2 regions of the Rhizobium sp. ERR 1071 genome follow, and region 2 is predicted to be linked to the other one. Evidence: predicted binding sites of a transcription regulator. Region 2 holds the regulator's gene; the other holds the start of a gene.
The links. The regulator HrcA, encoded in region 2, represses chaperone genes, less so after heat shock. The targets are predictions, from matches to a motif close to GTTAGCACTCNCNNNNNGNGAGTGCTAAC.

Region 1 (7,621 bases), 360 kb from region 2:
TAGGCGTTACGAAACGCTGGAATGGGTTTTCTTCCAGATGGCCGGCGTCGGTCCGATGTTCGGGCAGTTCGGCCATTTCTTCAAATTCGCTGCCGAAAAGGTCGCCAATAACCCCTATCCGGTCGAGCGTTATCGCGACGAGGCCAAGCGCCTTCTCGGCGTTCTGGAGAGCCGCCTGCAGGGACGCGAATGGATCATGGGCGATGAATACACCATCGCCGACATCACCACTTTCCCTTGGGTCCGCGGCGTCGACGTCTTCTATGGCGGCCGCGAGGTTCTGGAGTTCGAAAGTTTCCCCTCGGTCATGGCCTGGCTGGAGCGAGCCCTTGCGCGCCCGGCAAGCCAGCGTGGTCTCAGCATTCCCAAGCGGGATTGATCAGGTTGAACCAAGTAACGGGTCAGGCGAACTCACCCGACCATCATCGACAGCGGTTTACTGCCGGGTGGCGAGCTGGCTGCCCGGTTCCAGCTTGAAGCGTGGAAACAGGAAGACGCCGACCATGCTGCCGGCACGTTGCTTGTCGGCGGCAACGGATTCGCCAACGCAAAAGACCGGCTGGCGATGGCCGCCGGTGCCGAGCGTCGTCGTGGAATAACAGAAAGAAGAGTTTGCGGTTGCCGCCTGCTCGAAGAGATCGAGGATACGCGCTCGATCGTGCGGATCATAGCAATGCATGAGGCTCAGCAAGCCACATTCCGAGGAGCTCAGCCCGTGCAGCATCGTGCTCCACTGCCCAAGTTTGATGATGCCGCTTGAAAGATCGCCGGTCCATCCCTCGGAAACACAGAATTGTGCCAGAAGATCGGGGTTATGGCCTTCGAACTCCAGCGAGCCGGGAGCAAATGGTGCGGAAAAATTGGCTTTGGCAATCTTGAACAAGATGATCCCCACAAGAGCGCATGGTTTCCCGCGCCTCACTTCAATTCCGTATTTCCCCGGATGGAAGGTCCCCCTGCATTTTGCGCCGCAGCTTATGGCCGAGGCGTGCCTCCGCTGCTTCGCTGTCGACAATGCTTTTCGGGATGGCGTTCCAGTTTATGAAGTCATTTCAAGTAATAAATCAGGACAGCGCCAGCGCGCAAGGTTATGATCATGCCAAGCCGCAGATTAAGCCTGTCCAAAAGAAGTAAAAATTACGTGTATTGCAGCTAACTCTCCAAAATCGCTGCGCTGCGAGTTATAGGGGCTTTTTCGAAAACAGCAATGGGCAAGTTGCAAAATTTGCAACACGATAGAATCTTGCAGGAATTGCAGTTGTGCAGTTTCGGCACAATTAAAAAGGGCGACCCGAGGGCCGCCCTTCATCAATTCCGGATGTCGGATTGAACAATCGCAACAGGCGTTGGCCTATCACATCATGTCCATGCCGCCACTTCAGGCCGCTTGGCGGCCTGAAGCACTAAAATGCATGGGCGAAGCTTTATGGACATTCCTGCGATTAGGCCTGTTGGCCTATCACATCATGTCCATGCCGCCACTTCAGGCCGCTTGGCGGCCTGAAGCACTAAAGTGCATGGGCGAAGCTTTATGGACATTCCTGCGATTAGGCCTGTTGGCCTATCACATCATGTCCATGCCGCCCATGCCACCCATGCCGCCCGGCATGCCAGCAGGGGCATCCTTCTTCGGCAGTTCGGCGATCATGGCTTCGGTGGTGATCAGCAGCGAAGCAACCGAAGCTGCATCCTGCAGAGCCGTGCGAACGACCTTGACCGGGTCGACGATGCCCATGGCGATCATATCGCCGTAGACGCCCGTCTGAGCATTGTAGCCCCAGTTGTCTTCGTTCTTGTCGAGGATCTTGCCGACAACGATCGAAGCTTCGTCACCAGCGTTTTCAGCGATCTGGCGAGCCGGGGACTGCAGAGCGCGGCGAACGATGTTGATGCCGGCTTCCTGGTCTTCGTTTTCGCCCTTGACCGAGATCTTGACGGAAGAACGCAGCAGAGCGGTACCGCCGCCCGGTACGATGCCTTCCTGAACGGCAGCGCGCGTCGCGTTCAGAGCGTCGTCGATGCGGTCCTTCTTTTCCTTGACTTCGATTTCCGTCGAGCCGCCAACGCGGATAACGGCAACGCCGCCAGCGAGCTTGGCAAGGCGTTCCTGCAGCTTTTCGCGGTCGTAGTCAGAGGTGGTTTCTTCGATCTGGGCCTTGATCTGGGCAACACGGCCTTCGATGTCGGACTTGGCGCCAGCGCCGTCGACGATCGTGGTGTTTTCCTTGGAGATCGAAACCTTCTTGGCGCGGCCGAGCATGTCGAGGGTGACAGACTCGAGCTTGATGCCGAGATCTTCGGAGATGACAGTGCCGCCCGTCAGGATGGCGATGTCTTCCAGCATGGCCTTACGGCGATCGCCGAAGCCCGGAGCCTTGACAGCAGCGATCTTCAGGCCGCCACGCAGCTTGTTGACGACGAGGGTCGCAAGCGCTTCGCCTTCGACGTCCTCAGCGATGATGAGGAGCGGCTTGCCGGTCTGAACGACGGCTTCGAGAACCGGGAGCATGGCCTGCAGGTTCGAGAGCTTCTTCTCGTGCAGGAGGATGAAGGCGTCTTCGAGGTCGGCCACCATCTTTTCCGGGTTGGTTACGAAGTAGGGGCTGAGGTAGCCACGGTCGAACTGCATGCCTTCGACGACTTCGAGTTCGGTTTCGGCGGTCTTGGCTTCTTCAACCGTGATGACGCCTTCGTTGCCGACCTTCTGCATGGCTTCGGCAATATCGAGACCGATCTGCTTTTCGCCGTTTGCGGAGATCGTGCCGACCTGGGCAACTTCTTCCGAAGTGTTGATCTTCTTGGCCTTGGCGAGCAGGTCCTTGACGACTTCTGCAACAGCGAGGTCGATGCCGCGCTTCAGATCCATCGGGTTCATGCCGGCTGCAACAGCCTTAGCGCCTTCGCGAACGATTGCCTGGGCAAGAACGGTTGCGGTGGTGGTGCCGTCACCAGCGACATCGTTGGTCTTCGAAGCGACTTCGCGGACCATCTGGGCGCCCATGTTCTCGAACTTGTCTTCGAGTTCGATTTCCTTGGCGACAGAAACGCCGTCCTTGGTGATGCGCGGAGCGCCGAAGGACTTGTCGATAACGACGTTACGACCCTTCGGGCCGAGCGTGACCTTCACTGCGTCAGCGAGGATGTCGACGCCACGAAGCATCTTTTCGCGGGCGCTGCGGCCGAATTTTACTTCTTTAGCTGCCATGTTTGAAACTCCTGAATTCGCGTTTTCCGGGCTTTAAGGCCCGTCAGCTGTATCGGATAAAGGGAACCGGCCGGATTAGCCGATGATGCCCATGATGTCGGCTTCCTTCATGATCAGAAGGTCTTCGCCGTTGAGCTTGACTTCGGTGCCGGACCACTTGCCGAACAGAACGCGATCGCCAACCTTGACGTCGAGTGCTACGACCTTGCCGGATTCATCGCGAGCGCCGGAGCCGACGGCGACGATTTCGCCTTCCTGCGGCTTTTCCTTGGCGGTATCGGGAATGATGATGCCACCCTTGGTCTTTTCTTCCGACTCGACGCGGCGAACGACGACGCGGTCATGAAGGGGGCGGAAATTGGTGCTTGCCATTGTCTAATCCCTCGATCAAATGACATTCACGGATCAGCGGAGATCCGTATGGATTTTGTTAGCACTCATCCTTGGAGAGTGCTAGCGACGGTGATTTAGGGGTGGCTTCCGGACGAGTCAAGGACAGCACTGTGAATTTTTTGCGGCGCGTAACGGCTTGTTTTGAGGATGATTAACGCCCATGGCAGTGGCGTGTAGCACGTCGTTGCGAAGCTCCTCTCATTTTCCCCTCTTCAGAAAGGGTCAGGTCGCACCTTTTCGAGAGCGTCATGCTGTTGCTTCCGCTGCGCAATCTTGCCGCTCGCCGAGCTTGCACATGTCTGCTTCTCAGGCCTTGTGCGACGCAAAAACCTTGCATGCCGCTCTTGTAATTTGCCGGCCGGTTTGCGATGTCAGCCCGTGATTTATTTGATGCGAGGATGGCATGGGCAAACGGATCGAGAGCTTTCGCGACATCGGCGGACTTTATGATGTTGCGCTCTGCGATGTCTGGGGCGTGCTCCATAACGGCGTCACGGCCTACAAGGAGGCCTCCATCGCGCTCGAAGCGGCCCGCGGCGAAGGCCTTGCTGTCGTCCTCATCACCAACTCTCCACGCGTCGCTCCGAAGGTCGTCGAGCAGCTGCGTGCGATCGGGGTTCCCGACAGCGTTTACGATCGCATCATCACCTCGGGCGATGTCACCCGCAGGCTGATTGCCGAGGGACCGAAAAAGGTGTTTCTGCTCGGCCCCGAGCGTGACATCGGCATCCTGGAAGGCCTTGACGTTCAGCGCGTCGACGCTGGCGAGGCCGAAAGCATCGTCTGCACAGGTTTCTTTGACGACGAGACCGAAACACCTGACGATTATACCGACATGCTGACGGCCTGGTCGGCTCGCAAGGTGCCGCTGATCTGCGCCAATCCGGATCTTGTGGTCGAGCGCGGCCACCGCATGATCCCCTGCGCCGGCGCTATGGCCGCCTATTATGAGCGGCTTGGTGGCCAGACGCGCATCGCCGGCAAGCCGCACCAGCCGATCTATGATGCCGCGATCGCGGCGGCCCGCGAGGTGAAAAGCGAGTTTCCGCTGTCGCGTGTCGTGGCGATCGGCGACGGCATGCCGACCGACGTGCGCGGCGCACTCGATTACGGCCTCGATCTTCTTTATATCAGCCATGGCATCCACGCCCGCGAATATGTCGTCGAGGGGCATACGGATGAGGCCGCGCTCGGCGCCTTCCTGGCGCGCGAGCAGGCCTCGCCGAAGTGGTGGATGCCGCGCCTTGTCTGAGGAGAGTGGCAGTCGATGACCGTTTTCCATCGCAACGAAACCCGCGAGCCGCTTCCCGATGCCCTGAAGGGCGGGGTGGTCGCCATCGGCAATTTCGACGGTGTGCACCGCGGCCATCAGTCTGTGCTGACACGTGCGCTGGAGATCGCCAGGGAGCGCGGCGTGCCGGCGCTGGTGCTCACCTTCGAGCCGCATCCGCGCACCGTCTTCAAGCCCGATCAGCCTGTTTTCCGTCTGACGCCTGCGCCGCTTCGAGCACGTCTCCTCGAAGCGCTCGGCTTCAACGCGGTCATCGAATATCCCTTCGATCGCACCTTCTCGCAGCGTTCGGCGGACGAGTTCGTCCACTCGATCCTGATCGACTGGCTGCACGCGTCGGAAGTTGTCACTGGCTTCGATTTCCATTTCGGCCATGATCGCCAGGGAGGCCCCGCCTTCCTCATGAATGCCGGCAGTCACAACGGTTTCGGCGTGACGCTTATCGATGCCTTCCGCGACGAAAACACGGAGGTCATCTCGTCGAGCCGCATTCGTGCGCTGCTCGCGGAAGGCGATGTCGCCCAAGCCGCCGGTCTGCTTGGCTATCGCTATACCGTTCAGGCGCCCGTTATCGGCGGCGAGAAGCTTGGCCGCACGCTCGGCTTCCCTACGGCAAATATGCAGCTGCCGCCAGAGTCATCGCTGAGGGCAGGCATCTATGCGGTTCGCTTCCGAACGGCCGATGGTATCGTCCGCGATGGCGTCGCCAGCTACGGCCGGCGTCCGACGGTGACGGATAACGGCGCGCCGCTGCTGGAGACCTTTGTCTTCGATTTCAGCGGCGATCTCTACGGACAGGTCTGTTCGGTCTCTTTCTTCGGCTATCTCCGCCCCGAACTGAAGTTCGAAGGTCTCGACCCGCTGGTCGCACAGATCCGCAAGGACGAGGATGAGGCGCGCGCGCTGCTTGCCGGCGTCCAGCCGCTCGGCGAGCTTGATCGCGTCATCGCCTTCGACTGATATTCGCGAAGTGATGGGGTGGAAAAGGTTTTCCGCCTCGTATCATCGCTCCGATTTCGGGCTGACATCAACGCCGCCAAGAGACTGTTGAATTCATGCCCGACAAGGATCATTGTTCCGCGCCGGTTTTTGGGAGGAGCAATCGTTGACACTACGCAACCAGATTATTGCGCTCGCGCTCGCGCCTCTCGTCATCTCGATCCTGGCAATCACTGCCTTCATTACCTGGCAGTCGACCAATCTTACCAAGAGCAATATCGAGACCTTCGAACAGAACATGCTGAGGGCGAAGGAAACGGAGATCGTCAACCTTACAAATCTTGCCGTGTCGGCCATTCAGGCGATCTATCGGGACGCAGCCCCGGACGATCAAGCCGCTAAGGACAAGGTAGCCGCGATCCTGACGTCGCTTGATTATGGCCCGGACGGATACTTCTTCGTCTACGACTATGATGGCAACAACATCGTTCATCCGCGCGAGAGATTTCGTAACGGGCGCAATTGGATCGATTTGACCGATCCGGACGGCGACAAGGTCATCGCGGAGCTCATCAAGACCGCAAAAGCCGGCGGGGGTCTGCACCAGTACAAATGGGAGAAGCCTTCCACCGGCCGTGTCGCCGATAAGCTCTCATTCGCTGTCGGCCTTGATAAATGGCACTGGGTTGTCGGAACCGGCGTCTATCTGGATGATATTTTTACCCAGACTGCTGCGGCCAATGCCGCCATGCGGGCAAACATAAAAGGAACCTTTGTCGTCGTCACACTCATTGCCGTCCCTGCTGTTCTGGTCGTCTTCACGACTTGCATGCTCTTGACCTTCCGTGAGCGACGCATGGCCGATGGTCGGCTGAAGGAGCTGACGCAAAGAGTGATTGATACGCAGGAGGAGGAACGCGCCCGCCTTGCGCGTGAACTGCACGATGGCGTGTCGCAGAATCTCCTCGGCGTGCGCTATGTCATGGACCTTGCCAACCGCAAGGTACGAAACCAGGTCGATGATGCCGCCACGACGATCGAGAAGGGTATCGATACTCTGAACAGCGCAATCAAGGACATCAGGCGGCTCTCGCATGATCTGCGTCCCCGCGTGCTGGATGATCTCGGCTTGACGGCGGCGCTGACCGCACTCGCGAACAATTTCGCCGAGCGGACCGGCATCGCAACCGAGATCGAGGCTTCCGGCTTCACCAGCATGCTGAAGCCGGAAGCCAATACCGCGCTCTACCGTGTCGCGCAGGAGGCCTTGAACAATGTGGAGCGCCATTCCGGGGCGACGGTTCTTGCGATCAAACTTTGGAGTGATCGTGGGCGCGCACGCTTGAGAATTTCGGACAACGGCATTGGTTTTGACGGCACTGGCGACGGCAAAGGCGGACTTGGGCTGAGGAACATGCAGGAGCGGATGGCACATTTCCGCGGCCTGCTTCTTGTCCAGAGCAAGGCTGATGGTACGACACTGATTGCGATGCTGCCGAAATCGGCCAATGCCTCGCCAAGAGCAAAGGTGGATGCGGCATGAAAAGCGACAGGATCAGTGTTCTGTTGATCGACAATCATCCCGTGGTGTTGGACGGATTGAAAGCCGTGCTGGAGACGTTCGACCACATAGAGGTGGTCGGGACGGCAAACCTTGCGCAGATCGGCCTGGAGGTCGGACGACGGACGCTCCCACAGGTTACCTTGATGGATATCAATATGCCGAAGCTGAGCGGTATCGAGGCGATCGAGCTCTTTCGCCGGGAGCTTCCGGAGACGCGGATCGTGATGCT
Region 2 (7,621 bases):
ACCCGCTGCTGGAATTTGCGTCAAATGACGAGGATATAGGCAGCGGCGGCGATCGCGAGGCCAGGGACGAACGCTTCGAGACCATGGAAGAAGCCCATGGCGAGGATGGCTCCGAACGCAATGCCGGCGATCTTGCGAGCGACTGGTACGAGAGCGACAATACCGGCAACGCCAACCGGCTAAGCGACGAGCTCGACACCAATTTCAGCGACGTCTTTCCCGATGACGGCAACCCGCAGCGCGCCGATGCGCCGGAGCTGCTCAGCCAGTGGAAATCCATGCCCGGCGGCGATGCCGGTGAAGGCTACGACCTGGACGATTTCGTCGCGGGCCAGGTGTCGCTGCGCGATCATCTCAACGAACAGATTCCCTTCTCTCTTCCCGCCATGGGCGACCGGCTGATCGCCCAGCATCTCGTCGACCAACTCGACGACTGTGGCTATCTGCGCGGCGAACTCGGTGAGACGGCCGAACGCCTCGGTGCGACGCCTGCCGACGTCGAGCGCGTGCTGGAGGCCCTACAGCAACTCGATCCGCCCGGCGTGTTTGCCCGCTCCCTCAGCGAATGCCTGGCAATCCAGCTCCGGCAGAAGGATCGCTTCGATCCCGCCATGGAGCGGTTGATCGAGAATCTCGAGCTGCTTGCCCGGCGCGATTTCGCCACGCTGAAGCGGCTCTGCGGCGTCGATGAGGAAGACCTGCTCGACATGATGGCGGAAATCCGCCAGCTCAACCCGAAGCCCGGCAGCGGTTTCGAAACAGACATATCGGAGGCGATCATGCCCGATATCGTCGTGCGTCCCTCTGCGGACGGTAGCTGGCTGGTAGAACTCAATCCCGATGCGCTGCCGCGGGTATTGGTGAGCCAGTCCTATTTCGCCTCCGTCTCCAAGACCAGCCAGGACCATGCCTTTCTTTCGGAATGCCTGCAGAATGCCAACTGGTTGACCCGCAGCCTGGACCAGCGCGCCAAGACGATCATGAAGGTGGCAAGCGAGATCGTGCGGCAACAGGACGCGTTCCTACTGCATGGCGTCGACCATCTGCGGCCGCTCAACCTGAAAACCGTGGCGGATGCCATCAAGATGCATGAATCGACGGTCAGCCGCGTGACCTCGAACAAGTACATGCTGACGCCACGCGGGCTGTTCGAGCTCAAATATTTCTTCACGGTTTCGATCGGCGCCGTCGAGGGCGGAGACAGCCATTCTGCAGAGGCCGTGCGCCACAAGATCCGTCTGCTGATCTCGAACGAGAGCCCGGATGCGGTCCTCTCCGACGACGATATCGTCGATACGCTGAAGAAGGGCGGGATAGAGCTTGCTCGCCGCACGGTTGCAAAGTACCGCGAAGCCATGAACATCCCCTCCTCCGTGCAACGGCGCCGAGAGAAGCGGGCTCTAGCCAAAGTTTCTGGTTTCTGACGGCCGGCAACCTTCAACCACCGGATGTCAAACTCCTAACGGTCCGTTAAGATGCAGTTGACTTTCGTATGAGGCAGGGCTAGAAGCCCGCCGCAATCGCTGCAGGACAGCACGACCATGAAACTTATCCCCACCATCCAAAAGGCGGTCGATATACGCAATTTGCCTTTGACTGCGTGAAGTGCTTGGATGAGCTTGAGGCTTGGCGTAAACTGATACGCGCAATAACCACTACAAGAAGGGAAACTCCATGAGTGTGCGTGTCTCCGGTAAACATATGGAAATTGGCGACTCCTTCCGTCAGCGGATCGAGGACCAGATCGGTATGGCCGTGACCAAATACTTCGACGGGGGGTATTCGGGTCAGGTAACTGTGCAGAAGTCCAGTTCGCGTTTTGCGGCCGATTGCAAGCTTCACCTCGATAGCGGTGTCGTATTGCATGCTGCCGGCGAAGCCATGGATCCGCAGCTTGCTTTCGACGCTGCCTCCGAGCGCATCGAAAAGCGTCTGCGTCGTTACAAGCGCAAACTCAAGGACCATCAGGCAGGCAACCACGTGAACGGTCAGGCGGAAGTCGCCTATACCGTCATGGACGGCGTTCCCGATGACGACGAGGAGATCCCTGCCGACTTCGCGCCGGCAATCGTCGCAGAGAGCACGAAACAACTGAAAACCATGTCGGTGGCGACCGCCGTGATGGCGCTCGACATGACCGACGAGCCGCTGTTGCTCTTCCGCAGCCCCGGCAACGAACACTTGAACATCGTCTATCGCCGTCAGGACGGCAACATTGGCTGGATCGACGCAGCCAATATCAAAGGCTGAGAATAGAAGATAAGCGGCGGCTGCGCATCATCGCAGCTGGCCGCCGCTTGCCCGTCATCGGTTCTCGGCGACACGAAGGATAAAGAGAATGGCATTGGCAGATTTGCTACAGCAAGATGCGATCATCCCCGCCTTGAAGGCAAATTCCAAAAAACAACTGCTTCAGGAGCTGGCCGCCAAAGCCTCCAAGCTCACCGGACTGCCCGAGCGCGAAATCTTCGACGTCGTGCTGCAGCGCGAGCGCCTCGGCTCCACCGGCGTCGGCAACGGTATCGCCATTCCCCACGGCAAGCTTGCCAGCATCAAGTCCATCGCCGGCATTTTCGCGCGCCTTGAAGCGCCCGTCGATTTCGAGGCGCTGGACGACCAGCCTGTCGATCTCGTCTTCCTGCTGCTCGCACCTGAAGGTGCCGGCGCGGACCACCTGAAGGCGCTCTCGCGCATCGCCCGCGTTCTGCGGGACCAGGATCTCGTCGCGAAGCTCCGCGCCACCGATTCCGCCACCGCCATCTACGCCTTCCTCAACGAAGAGCAGGCATCCAACGCCGCCTAACCGCTTGGATTACACTGGACCAAGGCAAAAATAAGAGCCGGATGATCCGAGATCGTCCGGCTCTCTTCTTTTATTGGCGTTGCCAAAAAAGATCAGGCGTCTTTCTCGTCCAGCGGGCTGTTGGCGCCCTGCTCGGCATTTTCGACGATCTTCGGGCCACCCTTGGCGACGCCGACCATGGCCGGGCGCAGAACGCGGTCGCCGATGACGAAACCGGCCTGCACCACCTGGACGACAGTGTTGTTCGGCACTTCCGGGTTCGGCACTTCGAACATGGCCTGATGGAAATTGGGATCGAACTTCTGCCCGATCGGCTCGAGCTGACGCACACCGTGACGCTCAAGGGCCGAGAGCATTGAACGCTCGGTCATCTCGACACCTTCGATCAGCGTCTTCAGGCCGGCATCGGCGCCATCACGGGCGTCGGCCGGAATGGCATCCAGCGTGCGGCGCAGGTTGTCGGCCACCGAGAGCATGTCGCGGGCAAAGCTTGCCACGGAATAGGACTTTGCATCCTTCACGTCGCGCTCGGTGCGGCGACGGAGGTTGTCCATCTCGGCAGCAAGGCGAAGGTAGCGATCACGCAGTTCGCCGTTCTCGGCCTTCAGCAGCTCAACCGGATCTGGCTGAGACGGCTCGGCTGCATCAACGGTTTCCGCTGCATCCTGCGCGAAATCCGCTGACGTGTCAGCCGCCGTGGCGTCAGGTCCGGTTTTTGTTGTTTCGTCGGTCATGACGGTCTCCGAATTGCTTGGTCTTTGGATGTGCCCGATATCGAGGTTTGGCCGGAAAAAATCAAGGCTTTGTCGAGAAGAACAGCCAAATCCTGGCTTTGCGGCGGCGGCAATACGGCTCGCCGCTCCCGGACGCTGTTCAAGACGTCGACTGTTCAGCCCTCCTTCCTGGTGGTATGCTGAACTGCGTCTCAGCACAGCGTGAGGTGACATCAATGTCTAATGGCAAATCCCTTTCAGGCAAGTGTTTCTGTGGCGCGGTGGAAATCGCAGTCGATGGCGAGCCAATGGCGATGGGTTACTGTCATTGCGACTCCTGTCGGGAATGGTCGGCAGGGCCGGTCAATGCCTTCTCGCTCTGGCCGCCGGAAGCCGTTCACATCACCAAGGGCACGGACAAAATCGGCAGTTATCAGAAAACCGAAAAGAGCGTGCGCAAGTGGTGCACGGTCTGCGGCGGCCATCTTTTGACCGAGCATCCGCCGTGGGGCGTCACGGACGTCTATGCAGCGGTCCTTCCCGACCTCGATTTTCAGCCTGGCATGCATGTCAACTACGAGACGACAGTGCTGCATCTGAGAGACGGGCTGCCAAAGCAGAAGGACTTTCCAGCCGAGATGGGCGGATCTGGAACTTTGCTTCCCGATTGACCGCAGCAGCTAAATCCGCTCCTCAGATTCCAGGCCGGGACAGCCGCGAAATCAGCTGAGCGGTATAATCGACCATGGGCACGATGCGCGCATAATTCAGCCGCGTCGGGCCGATAACGCCGACCGCGCCGACGATGCGATCGTCCTCGTCGCGATAGGGTGCGACGATGAGCGAGGAGCCGGACAGTGAGAAGAGCTTGTTTTCCGAGCCGATGAAGATGCGCACGCCCGGTCCGCTCTCGGCAAGATTGAGGATCTCGATGAGGCTGTCCTTCTTTTCGAGATCATCGAAGAGGAGGCGCAGGCGATCCAGATCCTCCGCGCCGCCGATTTCGGCCAGCAGGTTGGAGTGGCCGCGCACGATCAGCTGCGTCGGCTTGCCGTCGTCATCGCCACCGGACCATACGGCAATACCGCGCTCAACCAGCTGATGTGACAGGCTGTCCAGCTCCTGGCGCACGCTTTCCTTGAGGCTCTGCAATTGCCGCCGCAATTCCGGCATCGTCTGGCCGGTCATATGGGCGTTGAGGAAGTTGGCGGCCTCCGTCAGCTGCGACGAGGTCGTGCCGGCCGGCAGCTCGATGATGCGGTTTTCGACCTGATCGTGCTCGCCGACGAGCACGGCGAGCGCCTTGGTCGGCTCCAGCCGGATAAATTCCACATGCTTGAGAACGGGATCGCTCTTGGAGGTAATGACGAGCCCGGCACCGCGCGAAATGCCCGATAGCACCCGGCTTGCTTCCGACATCATCGATTCCACCGGCTGGTCACGATTGCCGCCGCGCACCTGCCGATCGATATTGGCTCGATCCTCGGCGGAGAGATCCCCGACCTGCATGAAAGCATCGACGAAGAAGCGCAGACCGACCTGAGTCGGCAAGCGCCCGGCGCTCACATGCGGCGAATAGATGAGTCCCAGCTCCTCCAGATCGCTCATGACATTGCGCACGGAAGCCGGCGACAGCGACATGGGCAGCAGGCGCGAGAGATTGCGCGAACCCAGCGGCTCGCCGTTTTCGAGATAGCCTTCGACGATGCGGCGGAAGATTTCCTTGGAGCGTTCGTCCAGTGCAGCAATGACATCCGAGACCGACGATGTCGTGAATACCATTTCGCTGTCAGATCCATTCCGTTGAGCCTTAGGCAAAATATAATCATTCAGTTAGCAATGGCAAAAGGGAAAAATGTCGCCGCCGCCGCCGAGCGTCTTTCCGGCCTGCTTTTCCTTTGCAAAAGCGGCCTGCGGGTCGTAGAAGCGGTCAACGAACATTCAGGAGAGTGGAATGAGGCCTTCAGGCAGAAAAACCGACCAGATGCGCAAGGTGTCGTTCGAGCGCAATTTTTCCAAGCATGCGGAAGGCTCCTGCCTGGTAAAATTCGGCGATACGCATGTGCTCTGCACGGCAAGCCTGGAAGACAAGACGCCGCCATGGCTGCGCAACAGCGGCAAGGGCTGGGTCACGGCCGAATATGGCATGCTGCCGCGCGCGACCGGCGAGCGCATGAAGCGCGAAGCCGCCGCCGGCAAGCAGGGGGGCCGCACGCAGGAAATCCAGCGCCTCATCGGCCGTTCGCTGCGCGCCGTCGTCGACCTCAAGGAACTGGGCGAACGCCAGATCACCGTTGACTGCGACGTCATCCAAGCGGATGGCGGCACACGCACGGCCTCGATCACCGGGGGCTGGATCGCGCTCTACGACTGCCTGAAGTGGATGGAAAGCCGCAACATGGTCAAGGTCGAGCGCGTGCTGAAGGATCACATCGCCGCCATCTCCTGCGGTATCTTTGCCGATCAGCCTGTCATCGATCTCGATTATCTCGAGGATTCCTCGGCTGAGACCGACGCCAATTTCGTCATGACCGGCAAGGGCGGCATCGTCGAGATCCAGGGAACGGCTGAGGGCGCGCCCTTCAGCGAAGAGGAATTCGCCACGCTGATGCATCTGGCCAAGAACGGCATTGCCGAACTGGTGGAGCTGCAGAAGCAGGCCATCGCCTGAGGATATCTTGAATGGCTGACCCGGCCCTCGCAGGCATTCTTGAAACTGCCCTCTATGCAGACGATCTCGATGCCGTCGAAGCCTTTTATGGCGGCATACTCGGCTTGGAAAAGATATCGCGAGGCGGCAACCGCCACGTCTTCTATCGCTGCGGGCCGGGTGTGCTCCTGATCTTCAACAGTGAAGAAACGGTCAAGCCGCACGAGCCGGGCGCCCTGCCCGTGCCGCCGCATGGGACTAAGGGTCATGGTCACGTTTGCTTCCGTGTCGATGGCAACGATATCGAGGCCATGGCCGAGAAGCTGAAGGCTGCCGGTGTCGATATCGAAGCCGATTTTCACTGGCCGAATGGCGGCCGTTCGATCTATTTCCGCGATCCGGCCGGCAACAGTCTGGAATGCGCCGAACCCCGCATCTGGGGCCTATGACAGGACAGCACATGCGCAAGCTCGATACTAAGACTATCGTCGTCGCCAGCCACAATGCCGGCAAGATCCAGGAAATCCGCGATCTGATCGGGCCGCTCGGCTTTACCGCCAAGTCCGCCGCCGATCTCAACTTCATCGAACCGGACGAAACGGGCACGACCTTCGAAGAAAATGCGACGATCAAGGCGCTGGCCTCCGCCAATGCCTCCGGCCTGCCGGCACTCTCGGACGATTCCGGTCTGGTTATCGATGCACTCGGCGGCGATCCCGGCGTCTATACGGCCAATTGGGCGGAGACGGCTGACGGGACGCGTGACTTCGCCATGGCCATGCGGAAGGTCGAAACCGCCCTGGAAAAGGCCGGCGCCACCACGCCGGAGAGCCGCACGGCCCGCTTCGTCAGCGTGCTCTGCCTTGCCTGGCCCGATGGACATACCGAGCTTTTCCGCGGCGAAGTGGAAGGCACGGTCGTCTGGCCGCCGCGCGGCAGCCAAGGCTTCGGCTACGACCCGGTCTTCCAGCCGGAGGGATACCAGACCACATTCGGCGAAATGAGCGCCGAGCAAAAGCATGGCTGGAAGCCCGGCGACGAGCAGGCGCTGTCGCACCGCGCCCGCGCCTTCAAGATCTTTGTCGAAACCTGCCTGGAGGCGTAAGCTAATCCCGTGGAAATCGTGGACACACAAGATCTGATGCACGGGGCGCAATTGCTGCCCGATACCGGCGAACCCGGTTTCGGCGTCTATGTGCATTGGCCCTTCTGCGCGGCCAAGTGTCCCTACTGCGATTTCAACAGCCATGTCCGCCATCAGCCTGTTGATCAGGAGCGCTTTGCTGCCGCCTTTCTGAAGGAAATGGCGACGATGCGCATGATCAGCGGCCCGAAGACAGTGACAAGCGTCTTCCTCGGCGGCGGCACGCCTTCGCTGATGAAGCCGGAAACGGTGGGCGCGGTGCTCGATGGCATTGCTAGGACATGGCATGTGCCCGACGGTATCGAGATCAC

Region 1: the regulator HrcA is predicted to act here: its motif matches at 3,635-3,663, upstream of groES (co-chaperone GroES).

What each region holds. Positions count from the first base shown of each region.
Region 1 covers NZ_VITM01000003.1:298,312-305,932, reverse strand. The annotation lists gene FBZ99_RS11590 (glutathione binding-like protein) at 1-379, shown strand, start outside; gene FBZ99_RS11585 (hypothetical protein) at 437-883, opposite strand; gene groL (chaperonin GroEL) at 1,565-3,205, opposite strand; gene groES (co-chaperone GroES) at 3,281-3,577, opposite strand; gene FBZ99_RS11570 (TIGR01459 family HAD-type hydrolase) at 4,002-4,850, shown strand; gene FBZ99_RS11565 (bifunctional riboflavin kinase/FAD synthetase) at 4,866-5,849, shown strand; gene FBZ99_RS11560 (cache domain-containing protein) at 5,995-7,371, shown strand; gene FBZ99_RS11555 (response regulator) at 7,368-7,621, shown strand, end outside.
Region 2 covers NZ_VITM01000003.1:653,875-661,495, forward strand. The annotation lists gene rpoN (RNA polymerase factor sigma-54) at 1-1,424, shown strand, start outside; gene hpf (ribosome hibernation-promoting factor, HPF/YfiA family) at 1,675-2,250, shown strand; gene ptsN (PTS IIA-like nitrogen regulatory protein PtsN) at 2,339-2,803, shown strand; gene grpE (nucleotide exchange factor GrpE) at 2,896-3,537, opposite strand; gene FBZ99_RS13325 (GFA family protein) at 3,753-4,187, shown strand; gene hrcA (heat-inducible transcriptional repressor HrcA) at 4,210-5,298, opposite strand; gene rph (ribonuclease PH) at 5,471-6,187, shown strand; gene FBZ99_RS13340 (VOC family protein) at 6,199-6,615, shown strand; gene rdgB (RdgB/HAM1 family non-canonical purine NTP pyrophosphatase) at 6,627-7,271, shown strand; gene hemW (radical SAM family heme chaperone HemW) at 7,308-7,621, shown strand, end outside.